Regions from separate parts of the Bradyrhizobium xenonodulans genome, predicted to be linked through region 2. Evidence: predicted binding sites of a transcription regulator. Region 2 holds the regulator's gene; the other holds the start of a gene.
The links. The regulator HrcA, encoded in region 2, represses chaperone genes, less so after heat shock. The targets are predictions, from matches to a motif close to GTTAGCACTCNCNNNNNGNGAGTGCTAAC.
Positions count from the first base shown of each region.

Region 1 (6,152 bases), 1.6 Mb from region 2:
CACAGGGCGTGGGCAATCCGCTCGCTGGGCAAGCTGTTTCCTCAGCTCGCCGACATCGAATTCGAGGCCGGTTGGTTCGGGACGATCGGTATGACCTCGGACAACCTACCCCGCTTTCACAAGTTGGACCGCAACGTAATCGGGTTCAATGGATATAACGGCCGCGGAATCGCGCCGGGCACTGTGTTCGGCGGCGTGCTCGCGTCCTATGTGCTGGGGCACGTTGCCGACCAAGACCTTCCGCTTCCGATCACTCCGGTGGAGGAGCCGCGCTTCCGCGACACGCGGGAGGCGCTCTATCGCATCGGGGCGCAACTCGTTCATTTGACCGAAGCCCGGCTCTGATCCGCCAGCTCTCGGTAGTCCGTGAGCTCCGCGCAAGGCACATGCTTCCTTCTCGCCGACATATTGCAATTCCGGCGGCCTCGGAGACGGCTATTGCCAATCTCGCTCGATCGGTGACGTCAGATGCCGACAACATGGTCGAACACCCGACACCGTTATCAACGGCCTGACCGGTTTGAAAGAAGGAACAGAGCCGACTCCAGTCGCGATCTCCGCAAGTCTATCAAGCGGATCAGCGATGTTTTCTCCCTCGCTGAAACTGGACGTCGGCTTTGCTAGCAGTGAATCCGTGCTCACGCGCCATGGATTTGGCGCAGATCGGCACGCTTTGGACAAGCGCAATGCGAGACGCGTTCAGGCGGCTCTTGCGACGCTGACAGCGCGTGGTGCGAGCTTTGTGAGTTTGTCAGCTTTGGTACCATTGTCCGTGAGCTGACACTCCGTTGATGCGCAGGGTCTATAAATCCAGCTCTTTCGTCGCGGCACGCAGCTTGCTTCGGTCGGCATACCATCACCAATCCAGGGCTTGGTGATGCAGGGGCGGACCGGACGCATCACCTGCGTTTGAGTCCGTCCCGTCGATCTGCGAGGCGACATGAAACGGTCGCCGGAAGAACTACGCAACAATCAGGGAGTGGCCCAATGGAAATCGTCTTGGGATGTTGCGCCGGGCTCGTTTTCACCGGCATCCTGGTTGCGTGCTACTGGGCAGTGCGGTGACAAGGAGCCGCAACGCGTGTCTTTGCTTTTGAAATTGATCGAACCTGACCCGCGCCATAGCCTCCTGAAGCGAGCCTTGTCGCACGGCTCGCAAGCCTTTGGGCTCGTCAACAATAATCTTTGGTATCGTCTTCCGAATAGAGCGCTGCAAAGTGCGTTTCCTGACGATTCTATTCCGGAGGCTGCATTGAGGGACCCGCGCGCAGTCAAGCGCGAAAGATGCCCCGCCACCGCTATCAAGTCGATCATCGCGTACGTTTCCGCCCCGCTGAGTCCGACGAGTAACGAGACGCGACAATGTGATGATCCGCTCGGCTTTGGCTGTTCCGCCTAGCTTTGGTCAACGCTGGATTGGGAATCATAGGACCCACGCTACCCACGGGCATAGCAGGCCAATGTCACCTGGACTGGCCCAGTCTTGCTGCTTGCGCCGACTCGCTGCCGCGGATCGCACAAGCGCGGCTAATAGAACGGGATGTCGCATCTTAGTCAGCCGAACGAGCTCTGTGCCGCAATGGGCTATGCTGACGTGCTCATTGCTTCAAAGAAGTAAACCATTGCGGACCATATGAGTTGCCAGCTTACGGGAATGTCCGATGCCCCACGATCGGTCGTGGCGTCAGTTCTCCTTGGCAACTCTGGCCGCGCGATCGAGGACATCCCGATGTCCGGAGCACCCTGCCGAGTAGGCTCTGAACCGACAACGTGGAGAGGCGACTTGCATGGAACGGTACACTGTCTACATGGTCAGACGCGACGGGCATCTCGTAGGCTTTGTCGAGTTTATCTGTTCGGACGAAGGGACCGCCACGGAGCGGGTGCGGAAGCTTGCAAGCGACCACGCGGTTGAGCTTTGGCAGAACGATCGTAGGATCGCAGCATATGAAGGACGCCGGTGGCTCCGCGAAAAGGAGATCGATTGAGATGAGCACGCGACGAAATGATTCGACGTGGGGAGCTGGCCGCCCGCCCCAGAATCGGCAGATGTTCGATATCCGCTACTAAGCAGGTTGCTCTCCGCAGAGTTGTCGAACATGCTCGGCACACAAACAAAAACCCCGGCATCGCTGCCGGGGTTTCGCATTCCGTGGTGCGCCTGAGTGGCCGGACTCAGAAGTCCATGCCGCCCATGCCACCCATGCCGCCGCCCGGGGGCATCGCCGGGCCGGCGCCGCCCTTCTTGGGCAGCTCGGCGACCATGGCTTCGGTGGTGATCAGCAGCGCCGCCACGGAGGAGGCGTTCTGGATCGCGGTGCGAACGACCTTCGTCGGATCGATAATGCCCTTGGTGACGAGGTTGCCGTACTCGCCGGTCTGCGAGTCGAAGCCATAGGCGTACTGATCTTTCTCCAGGATCTTGCCGACGATCACCGAACCGTCTTCACCGGCGTTGATCGCGATCTGGCGAGCGGGAGCCGACAGCGCCTTGCGCACGATCTCGACGCCGGTCTTCTGGTCGTCGTTCTTGGTGCGCAGGCCCTTGAGCTGCTCGGAGGCACGGAGCAGGGCGACGCCGCCGCCCGGGACGATGCCTTCCTCGACAGCCGCGCGGGTCGCATGCATCGCGTCATCAACGCGATCCTTGCGCTCCTTCACCTCGACCTCGGTCGCGCCGCCGACGCGGATCACCGCGACGCCGCCCGCGAGCTTGGCGAGACGCTCCTGGAGCTTCTCACGGTCGTAGTCCGAGGTGGTCTCCTCGATCTGCGCCTTGATCTGGGCCACGCGCGCCTCGATGTCGGCCTTCTTGCCGGCCCCGTTGACGATCGTGGTGTTCTCCTTGTCGATCATCACCTTCTTGGCGCGACCGAGCATGTTGAGCGTGACGTTCTCGAGCTTGATGCCGAGATCTTCCGAGATCGCCTGGCCGCCGGTCAGGATCGCGATGTCCTGCAGCATGGCCTTGCGGCGATCGCCGAAGCCCGGAGCCTTGACGGCCGCGACCTTCAGACCGCCACGGAGGCGGTTCACGACCAGAGTCGCGAGCGCTTCGCCTTCGACGTCCTCGGCGACGATCACCAGCGGCTTGCCGGTCTGCACCACGGCCTCGAGCAGCGGCAGCAGCTCGTTCAGCGAGGAGAGCTTCTTCTCGTTGATGAGGATGTAGGCGTCGTCCATCTCAACGCGCATCTTGTCGGCGTTGGTGACGAAGTAGGGCGAGATGTAGCCGCGGTCGAACTGCATGCCCTCGACGACGTCGAGCTCGGTCTCGAGCGACTTGGCTTCCTCGACGGTGATGACACCCTCGTTGCCGACCTTCTTCATGGCATCGGAGAGGAACTTGCCGATTTCGGCATCGCCGTTGGCCGAGATGGTGCCGACCTGGGCGATCTCGTCGTTCGACGTGACTTTCTTGGAGTTTTTCTGCAAGTCCGCCACGACCGCGTCTACGGCGAGATCGATACCGCGCTTCAGGTCCATCGGGTTCATGCCGGCGGCGACCGCCTTGGCGCCTTCGCGCACGATCGCAGCCGCGAGCACGGTCGCGGTGGTGGTGCCGTCGCCGGCCGCGTCTGCGGACTTGGAGGCGACTTCGCGCACCATCTGGGCGCCCATGTTCTCGAACTTATCGTCGAGCTCGATGTCCTTGGCGACGGTGACGCCGTCCTTGGTGATGCGGGGCGCGCCGAACGACTTGTCGAGCACGACGTTGCGGCCCTTCGGACCGAGCGTCACCTTCACCGCGTTGTTGAGGATGTCGACGCCGCGCAGCATGCGGTCGCGGGCGTCGACGCCGAATTTGACTTCTTTGGCTGACATATTGGTTTCCCTGAGTTGATTGGTCTCATCTCACTCTTGAGGCGCCCGGCAGGCGCTCCTCAGGGTGAGCGGTGCGAGCGGTTGGATTAGGCGGCCTTCTTCTTGGCCGACGCATCGGTGAGAACGCCCATGATGTCGCTCTCCTTCATGATCAACAGCTCCTGGCCGTCGATCTTGACCTCGGTGCCCGACCACTTGCCGAACAGCACGAGATCGCCGACCTCGACGTCGATCGGGATCAGCTTGCCGCTCTCGTCGCGGCCGCCCGGGCCAACGGCGATCACTTCGCCCTGGGACGGCTTTTCCTTGGCCGTGTCGGGAATAATGATGCCGCCTGCGGTCTTCTCTTCTGCGTCGATACGCTTGACCACGACGCGGTCGTGAAGCGGACGGAATTTCATGCAGTCCTCCTAAGCAATTGCTTGGGTTGGTGATTTTAGGTAGTTAGCAGTCGATGCCCGCGAGTGCCAATGCGGGCGGAGCACAGGTAGGGCTGGTCTTTTCGGGAAGCAAGGGCTCCTCGCAGAAAAAAGGCGCTCAGGGTATTCGCCGGCTGTTCGTGGTCATACCGGCGAATGACCGAACCGGCGATCTGCCCTTGGTGTCTAGGATTTTCCTCACTATCCCGCGCGGACGCGAACTCGTGATGGCACGCTGGGGCGTGCCGACCTCGTGGCGGGTTCTGTGGACGCCACCAAGCTGTAAGCAAAGGGCAGGCCAGTCGACTTCCAGCAGCTGCTGAGGATGAGCTCGATGGCGGCACGACCAACGTCCGGTAGTGAGAGCGCGTACTGGAAGCGCTGGCTCGATCCGCAGAGCCGCTGCCTGGTGCCGTTCACCTCGTTCTCCCGAGGACGACACCATCGATGGCAAGAAGGTGTCGGTCCGGTTCGCTCCCGACGAGAGCCGGCCTGTTCTCGACGATGGAGTTGCAGCCGGCAAGACGGAATGCATTTCCGCCAACGCCGCTGTGAGGCGCGCCAAGGCGTTGTCCCGCAAGCCCGGCATCATGGGCGCGGTCGCCCTCTCGGGGACCGAAGGACCCATCGCGCGGCGTCTTCGGCGACGCCAAGGTGATCCGGAAATGCGGCGACGTACCCGAATATCTGAGCACGCCGATCGTCCCGACGTCGCCACACCCCAGCGGTGGCATCAGGGCGGAATTAGCCTGCGGACTCGCATTTGAGGCATCGCCAGATCGTGGCTCCCTGCTATCACGATTTGCGGCCAAGTCATGGACTTCCTGCAACAAGGGCAGACGCGAATGATGCTGGAACGTGGCGTTGGGCGACACGAAGAAGGCGAGAGATCAACAGAGGGGATCCGCCGGATGCTCGGCGAAACCAGATGAACCGGGCAAGCTCGAACCCGATCCCGCAGGCTGCTCCGCGGCGAGCTTTTCGACTTGTTCGACGAACTCGGACCGGGTGCGTTGATCGCGTATCCGGACAAAAGCGCGGATCAACCTAAGTCCCTGCAGATCGCTTCGCGTTGAAGACGCGGTGTCGTTCATTTTCGAGCTCCCTGGCTTTCTGTAGGTGGGTCAAGTCGCAAGTGCAAGAATGATCCGTATCACGCGCCGGTTGCAACATAAATCCTACCAAAAAGGAGGGGTTCTGCTCGCGCCTGAACGCAGGTTCACACGGAGCCCGCGCGGGGTAGGATGCGTGCCACAGTTTGCCCTTCACAGCCTCCCATCCTGGCGCAGAGACGATGAAGCGAAGCGCAATTCAGCGGACGAGAGCGGCCGTAGCTGCTGCCCATACGTTCCAATACACCAATCCACTTGTGCGCCTTTCGACAAATTCGGATGGGACAACGCGGCGGATGCTAGCCACAAAATGTCGGAAGCCCGCCACAGAACAGCTCTTTGAACTTCCATACTTCGTCTTAGACGAGCCTTCCTCCACCGCATTCAATTCGTCGTATTCTCGCCATTCGAGAGCTGAACCCGTCGCGCAGCAAATACAGCTCTCGATGAAGATGCCGCCATGAAGTCGTAGCGATCAGGTGAAACAAAGGGAGCCAGTGCCGCGCAGATCGAAGGCTCGCTGAGGCGATCGCGTTATCGGTTGGCGCAGCGTAAAATCAGACAGAGAGCATAAGGCCGTAATCCGTGGCAATTAATCGTCGAAACTTCGCTGCAGCCGGGTTTTCTACGCTCGTGTGCGGATACGCACTGATGCAGCCGGGACGGGGCACGCCGTCCCGGAGGCCAGTGGTCGCAGGCTATGTCGCCCCTTGGAAAGCCCGGACGGGCGGTCCAAACATCAAGACGATCCCGGCTCGCGAACTGACGCACTTGATGTACGCGTTCGGCACCGTTT
Region 1 is NZ_CP089391.1:6,831,232-6,837,383, reverse strand. Features, by position in the region: gene I3J27_RS32555 (NAD(P)/FAD-dependent oxidoreductase) at 1-345, shown strand, start outside; gene I3J27_RS32550 (hypothetical protein) at 941-1,399, shown strand; gene groL (chaperonin GroEL) at 2,176-3,825, opposite strand; gene groES (co-chaperone GroES) at 3,912-4,226, opposite strand; gene I3J27_RS32530 (hypothetical protein) at 5,135-5,338, opposite strand; gene I3J27_RS32525 (glycoside hydrolase family 18 protein) at 6,044-6,152, shown strand, end outside.
Region 1: groES (co-chaperone GroES) is a predicted target of HrcA. The motif match lies at 4,269-4,297, and genes of this name have one in related genera.

Region 2 (6,152 bases):
CATGTCGGAGCCGATCCGCATCAACGGCCAGCAGGGCTTCGAGACCCGGATCGACGGCGTCAGCGGCAAGGAAAAAACCCCGGTGACGGTGGTGCAATGGATCCGCTTCTCCAGCGGCGCCTCGCTGCGCATCATCGCCAGCGCCCCGCGCGACCAGTGGCCCGCCGCCTTCACCCGCTTCCGCGCCGTGCGCGACGGAATTCAGCCGAAGGGCTGAGCCCGAGCGCTGGACAGAGCCGGCTGCATTTTCGGGCTTCTGTTCGCGCACAAGCAGAATTAGGCTTCGTCTCCGTTGGGTTCATCCTGGAGGGAGGCGAACGATGCTGGATCGGCGACAAATCTTGACCGCGCTTGGGACGAGCGCTCTCGTAGCCCTCGGGCCAACCGCACTTCTGGCGGCAGCACCGATCAAGCCGGACGATGCATCCGCGCTGCTCGTGATCGACGTGCAGAACTGCTTCCTGCCGGGCGGCAGCCTCGCGGTGAAGGAAGGCGAGCAGGTCGTGCCCGTGATCAACAAGATCTCGAAAGCGTTTGCGAACGTGGTGATGACGCAGGACTGGCACACGCAAGGCCATATCTCGTTCGCCTCCGTGCACGCCGGCAAGAAGCCGTTCGAGACGGTCGATCTTCCCTACGGCAAGCAGGTGCTGTGGCCCGACCATTGCGTGCAGGGCACCGATGGCGCCGCGCTGTCGAAGGACCTTGCGATCCCGCATGCCGAGCTCATCATCCGCAAGGGCTTTCACAAGGACGTCGACAGCTACTCGGCCTTCCTCGAGGCCGACGGCAAGACCTCGACGGGCCTTGCCGGCTACCTCAAGGGCCGCAAGATCAAGCGCGTCTTCGTCGTGGGATTGGCGACGGATTTCTGCGTCGCCTGGACCGCACTCGACGCGCGCAAGGCGGGCTTCGACGTCTATGTCGTGGAGGACGCCTGCCGCGGCATCGACACGCAGGGTTCACTCGCGAAAGCCTGGGCCGATATGGCCAAGGCCGGCGTGAAGCGGATTCAGTCCGCGGATATCGCGGTGAGCGCGTAAGGCAACTGCCAAACCCTCATGGTGAGGAGACGCGCGCGAGCGCGCTCCTCACAGGATGAGGGCCGCTCAGTTCGACTCGTTGCTGTTGGCGGCGGCAGCCGGTTTCGCGCCGCCCTTGGCGACACCGACCAGAGCCGGGCGGAGCACGCGCTCGCCGATGGTGTAGCCGGCCTGCATGACCTGCACGACGGTGCCCGCGGGCACCGACGCATCCGGCACCTCATACATCGCCTGCTGGAAGTTCGGGTCGAACTTCTGGCCCTGCGGATCGAATTTCTTCACGCCGTGCTTTTCCAGCGCGTTGAGCAGCGAACGCTCGGTGAGCTCGACGCCCTCGATCAGCGAGGTCAGGCCGGGATCGGCCGCGGCCCGCGCCTCGGCCGGAACGGCATCGAGCGCGCGCTGGAGATTGTCGGCGATGTCGAGCACGTCGCGGGCAAAGCCGGTGATGCCGTAGAGCTTGGAGTCGGCGACTTCCTTGCTGGTGCGCTTGCGCAGGTTCTCCATCTCGGCCAGCGTCCGCAGCATGCGGTCGCGCGCCTCGGCGACTTCCTTCTGCAACGTTTCGACCGAGCCCGGCTCCGGATCGTCGGGCATGATGTAGGGTTTCGACACCACGGGCTCGCCGGTCGGCGCGGTCGTGTCTTCGGGCTGCCGGTCTTGATCGGTCATCGACTCTCTTCTCGAACTCGTCTCAAGGGATTGTTGGCCCGGATATCGTGCCTAAGCTTACGAAAATCAAGCGCCCGTGATCGGAGGAAACGCCGGTCAGCCCCCCAAAAGGCGGCTGACGATGCGGGCGGCGTAGTCCACGGTCGGGATCACGCGGGCATAATTCAGCCGTGTCGGCCCGATCACACCCAAAACACCGACGATATGGCCGGCGGCATCCCGATACGGCGAGATGATGGTGGAGGAGCCTGACAAGGAAAACAGCTTGTTCTCCGAACCGATGAAAATGCGCACGCCTTCCGCGGTTTCGGCCCTGCCGAGCAGGTCGATCACGCCGCGCTTGGTCTCGAGGTCGTCGAACAGAAGGCGCACGCGCTCCAGATCCTCCAGCGCATGCAGATCCTCGAGCAGATTGGCGTGGCCGCGGACGATGAGCTGGCGGTCCTCGTTCTCGCCGCCGGACCAGCTCGCAATCCCGGCCGAGATCACCTTTTGCGTCAGTTGGTCGAGCTCGGCACGAGCCTCCCCGAGCGCGGTCTCGAGCTCGAGCCGCGCCTCGGCCAGTGTGCGGCCGCGGATGCGCGCATTGAGGAAATTGCCGGCCTCGGTGATCGCCGAGGAGGGAACTCCCGGCGGCAGCGACAGCACGCGGTTTTCGACCTGGCCATCCTCGCCAACCAGGATCACCAGCGCCTTCTCCGGTTCCAGCCGGACGAATTCGATGTGCTTCAGCCGCGCATTGGATTTCGGCGTCAGCACCACGGCCGCGGCGCGCGTGAGGCCGGACAGCCGCGTCAGCGCCTGGTCCAGCGCCGCCTCGACCGATTGCGCGTGCCCGACGGTGGCAAGCTGGCTCTGGATCGACTGCCGCTCGGGCTCGGTGAGATCGCCAACCTGCATCAAGGCATCGACGAAGAAGCGCAGGCCGAGTTCCGTCGGCAGCCGGCCGGCGGAGGTGTGCGGGGCGTAGATCAGCCCCAGCTGTTCCAGATCGGCCATCACATTGCGGACGGAGGCCGGCGACAGCGGCATGGCGATCAGCCGCGAGATATTGCGCGAGCCCACCGGCTCGCCGGTCGCGAGATAGCTTTCGACAATTTGACGAAAGATGTCGCGAGAACGCTCGTTGAGCTGGGCGAGGCCTGCGCGCGGCGCGATCAGATGGATCGGATCGTGATGGGCCACAGACGATAACTCCTCTCAGATGCTCATAATTTGTCCATCCCCGAGGCTTCTGACAAGCGTGGCGTTTGCGGGGTGGAAAACCGGGGGTGAAAAAGCCTTGTCCTCCCCACTCACCCCCCCTACAAGCACCGCGAACAGCCCTTTTCCGAGAGTTTTGGAGGATTCCCCATGCGGCCAAGCCGCCGTGCGCCCGACGAATTGCGCCCCGTGACGCTGGAGCGCGGCGTGGTCAAATATGCGGAAGGCTCCTGCCTGGTGAAATTCGGCGACACTCATGTGCTGGTGACAGCCACGCTGGAGGACCGCCTGCCGCCGTGGCTGAAGGGCCAGGGCCGCGGCTGGGTCACCGCCGAATATGGCATGCTGCCGCGCGCGACCTCCGAACGCACCCGCCGCGAAGCCTCTGCGGGCAAGCAGAGCGGCCGCACCGTCGAGATCCAGCGCCTGATCGGCCGCTCGCTTCGCACCATCGTCGACCTCGAAGCCCTCGGCGAGCGCCAGATCACGGTCGATTGCGACGTGCTCCAGGCCGACGGCGGCACGCGCACGGCCTCGATCACCGGCGCCTGGGTCGCGCTCGCCGATTGCATCGGCTGGATGAAGGCGCGCAACATGGTCAAGGCCAACGTGATGCGCGACAACGTCGCCGCAATCTCCTGCGGCATCTACAACGGTACCCCCGTGCTCGACCTCGACTATGCCGAGGATTCGGAAGCCCAGACCGACGCCAATTTCGTCATGACCGGCGATGGCCGCATCATCGAGGTGCAGGGCACCGCGGAACGCGAGCCGTTCACGCAGGACGAGTTCCTTGCGCTGATGGCGCTGGCACAGAAGGGCATCGCGCGTCTGGTGGACTTGCAGAAACTGGCTGTCGCGTAGTCAATAGGCCCATGCACCGCCGAATCACCGGAAAGCTCGTCATCGCGACCCACAATCCCGGCAAGCTCGCCGAGATAAAGGAGCTGCTCGCGCCTTACGGCGTCGAGGCGGTGTCGGCCGGTGAGCTCGGCCTCGCCGAGCCGGAAGAGACCGGCAACGATTTTCGTAGCAACGCCGCGATCAAGGCGATCGCGGCCGCGCAGGCGACCAAGCTGCCCGCGTTCGCCGATGATTCCGGCATCGTGGTCGATGCGCTCGACGGCGCGCCCGGGATCTACAGTGCGCGCTGGGCCGGACCGAAGAAGGATTTTGCTGCGGCGATGGCGCAGATCGAGCGCCTGTTGCAGGAGCGCGGCGCGACCACGCCCGACAAGCGCAAAGCACATTTCGTCTCGGCGCTCTGCGTCGCCTGGCCCGACGATCATCTCGAAGAGGTCGAGGCACGCGTCGACGGCACACTGGTCTGGCCGCCGCGCGGGAATGCCGGCTTCGGCTACGATCCGATGTTTTTGCCTGACGGACACGGCCGCACCTTCGGCGAGATGGAAAGCATCGAGAAGCACGGGCTGCCGCCGCTCGGCCTCGGCCTGTCGCACCGCGCCCGCGCCTTCGTGAAACTGGCGGAGATCTGCCTTGAGCCGCGCTAAGGAAGCCTTCGGCGTCTACGTGCACTGGCCGTTCTGCCTGTCGAAGTGCCCCTATTGCGACTTCAACAGCCATGTCCGCCACGCCGCGATCGACGAGACACGCTTTGCCTCCGCCTTCGCGCGCGAGATTGCAACCACCGCCGAGCGTTCGCCCGGCCGCGAGGTGACCTCGATCTTCCTCGGCGGCGGCACGCCGTCCTTGATGCAGCCCGCAACGGTCGGCGCCGTGCTCGATGCGATCGGCAAGCACTGGACGGTCGCCAATGACGTCGAGGTCACGCTCGAAGCAAATCCGACCAGCGTCGAAGCCACGCGCTTCGCCGGCTATCGCGCAGCCGGCGTCAACCGTGTCTCCCTCGGCGTGCAGGCGCTCGACGATGCCTCGCTGAAGGCGCTCGGCCGCATGCATAGCGCGCGCGAGGCACTCGATGCCGTCGCGATCGCACGCCGTTCGTTCGACCGCTATTCGTTCGACCTGATCTACGCCCGCCCCGACCAGACGCCGGCGATGTGGGCCGACGAGCTTCGCCTCGCGATCGATGAGGCGGCCGAGCATCTGTCGCTTTATCAATTGACGATCGAGGAAGGCACGCCGTTCTTCGGCCTGCATCAGGCCGGCAAATTGAAGACGCCGGACGAAGCCGTCGCGCGCGCGCTCTACGACGTCACGCAGGAGACCTGTGACAAGCTCGGCCTGCCCGCCTACGAGATTTCCAACCACGCGCGGCGCGGCGCCGAGTGCCGGCACAATCTGGTCTACTGGCGCGGCGAGGAATATGCCGGCATCGGCCCCGGCGCCCATGGCCGCCTCGACATCGACGGCGTGCGCCATGCCACTGCCACAGAGAAGCGCCCCGAAGCCTGGCTGATGCGCGTCGAGACCAACGGCCACGGTGTCGTCACCGACGATCTCCTCAACAGCGAAGAACGTGCCGACGAATTTTTGCTGATGGGATTGCGTTTGGCTGAGGGTATCGACCCCGAGCGTTACAAGGCGCTGTCGGGCCGCTCGCTCGATCCCAAGCGCATCACGCTGCTGCGCGAAGAAGGCGCGATCACGGTCGATGCCACGGGCCGTCTGCGCGTGACCAGCAGCGGATTCCCGGTGCTCGATGCGGTGGTTGCGGATCTCGCGGCGTAGCGAGATCTCGTAGGGTGGGCAAAGGCGCACTTGCGCCGTGCCCACCAATTCCATGTGATAGCTGAGAGATCGTGGGCACGCTTCGCTTTGCCCACCCTACGGCAGCGTCGTCCTGAGCTACGCCCCAAAACTCTTCGGCGAGCCCGCCACCGCGACGCCGCCGCCGGTCGACACCTTCATCACTGCGAGGCCCCGCTCATTCGTGCCGTCCGCGCGGAAGCGGAACAGTCCGTCGATGCCGGCGAAGCCGGACGGATTGGTGAGCACGTCGGGCGCGAAGCGCGTGGTGCCCTGCGTGCGCGCGAGCGCGGCGACGAGGGCGACGGCGTCATAGGCGAGTGTGGCGGTGCGGATCGGCTCGGCGCCATACTTCGTGCGATAGCGGCCGGAGAAGGCGCGGAAACCGGCCGGATCGGGCGCGGCGTAGAGACCGCCTTGCAAGTTCTGGCTGGCATAGACGCGCGGGCTGTCCCACAGGCCGGTGCCGAGCAGCTGGATGTTGCGCAAATTAGCACCTGCGGCCGTCATTGCATCGGCCACCGTCACCACCGCGTCGCCGTCATCGGCGATGAACAGCGCATC
Region 2 is NZ_CP089391.1:168,653-174,804, forward strand. Features, by position in the region: gene I3J27_RS00780 (hypothetical protein) at 1-217, shown strand, start outside; gene pncA (bifunctional nicotinamidase/pyrazinamidase) at 321-1,043, shown strand; gene grpE (nucleotide exchange factor GrpE) at 1,110-1,715, opposite strand; gene hrcA (heat-inducible transcriptional repressor HrcA) at 1,812-2,900, opposite strand; gene rph (ribonuclease PH) at 3,069-3,782, shown strand; gene rdgB (RdgB/HAM1 family non-canonical purine NTP pyrophosphatase) at 3,794-4,429, shown strand; gene hemW (radical SAM family heme chaperone HemW) at 4,416-5,570, shown strand; gene I3J27_RS00815 (penicillin-binding protein activator) at 5,688-6,152, opposite strand, start outside.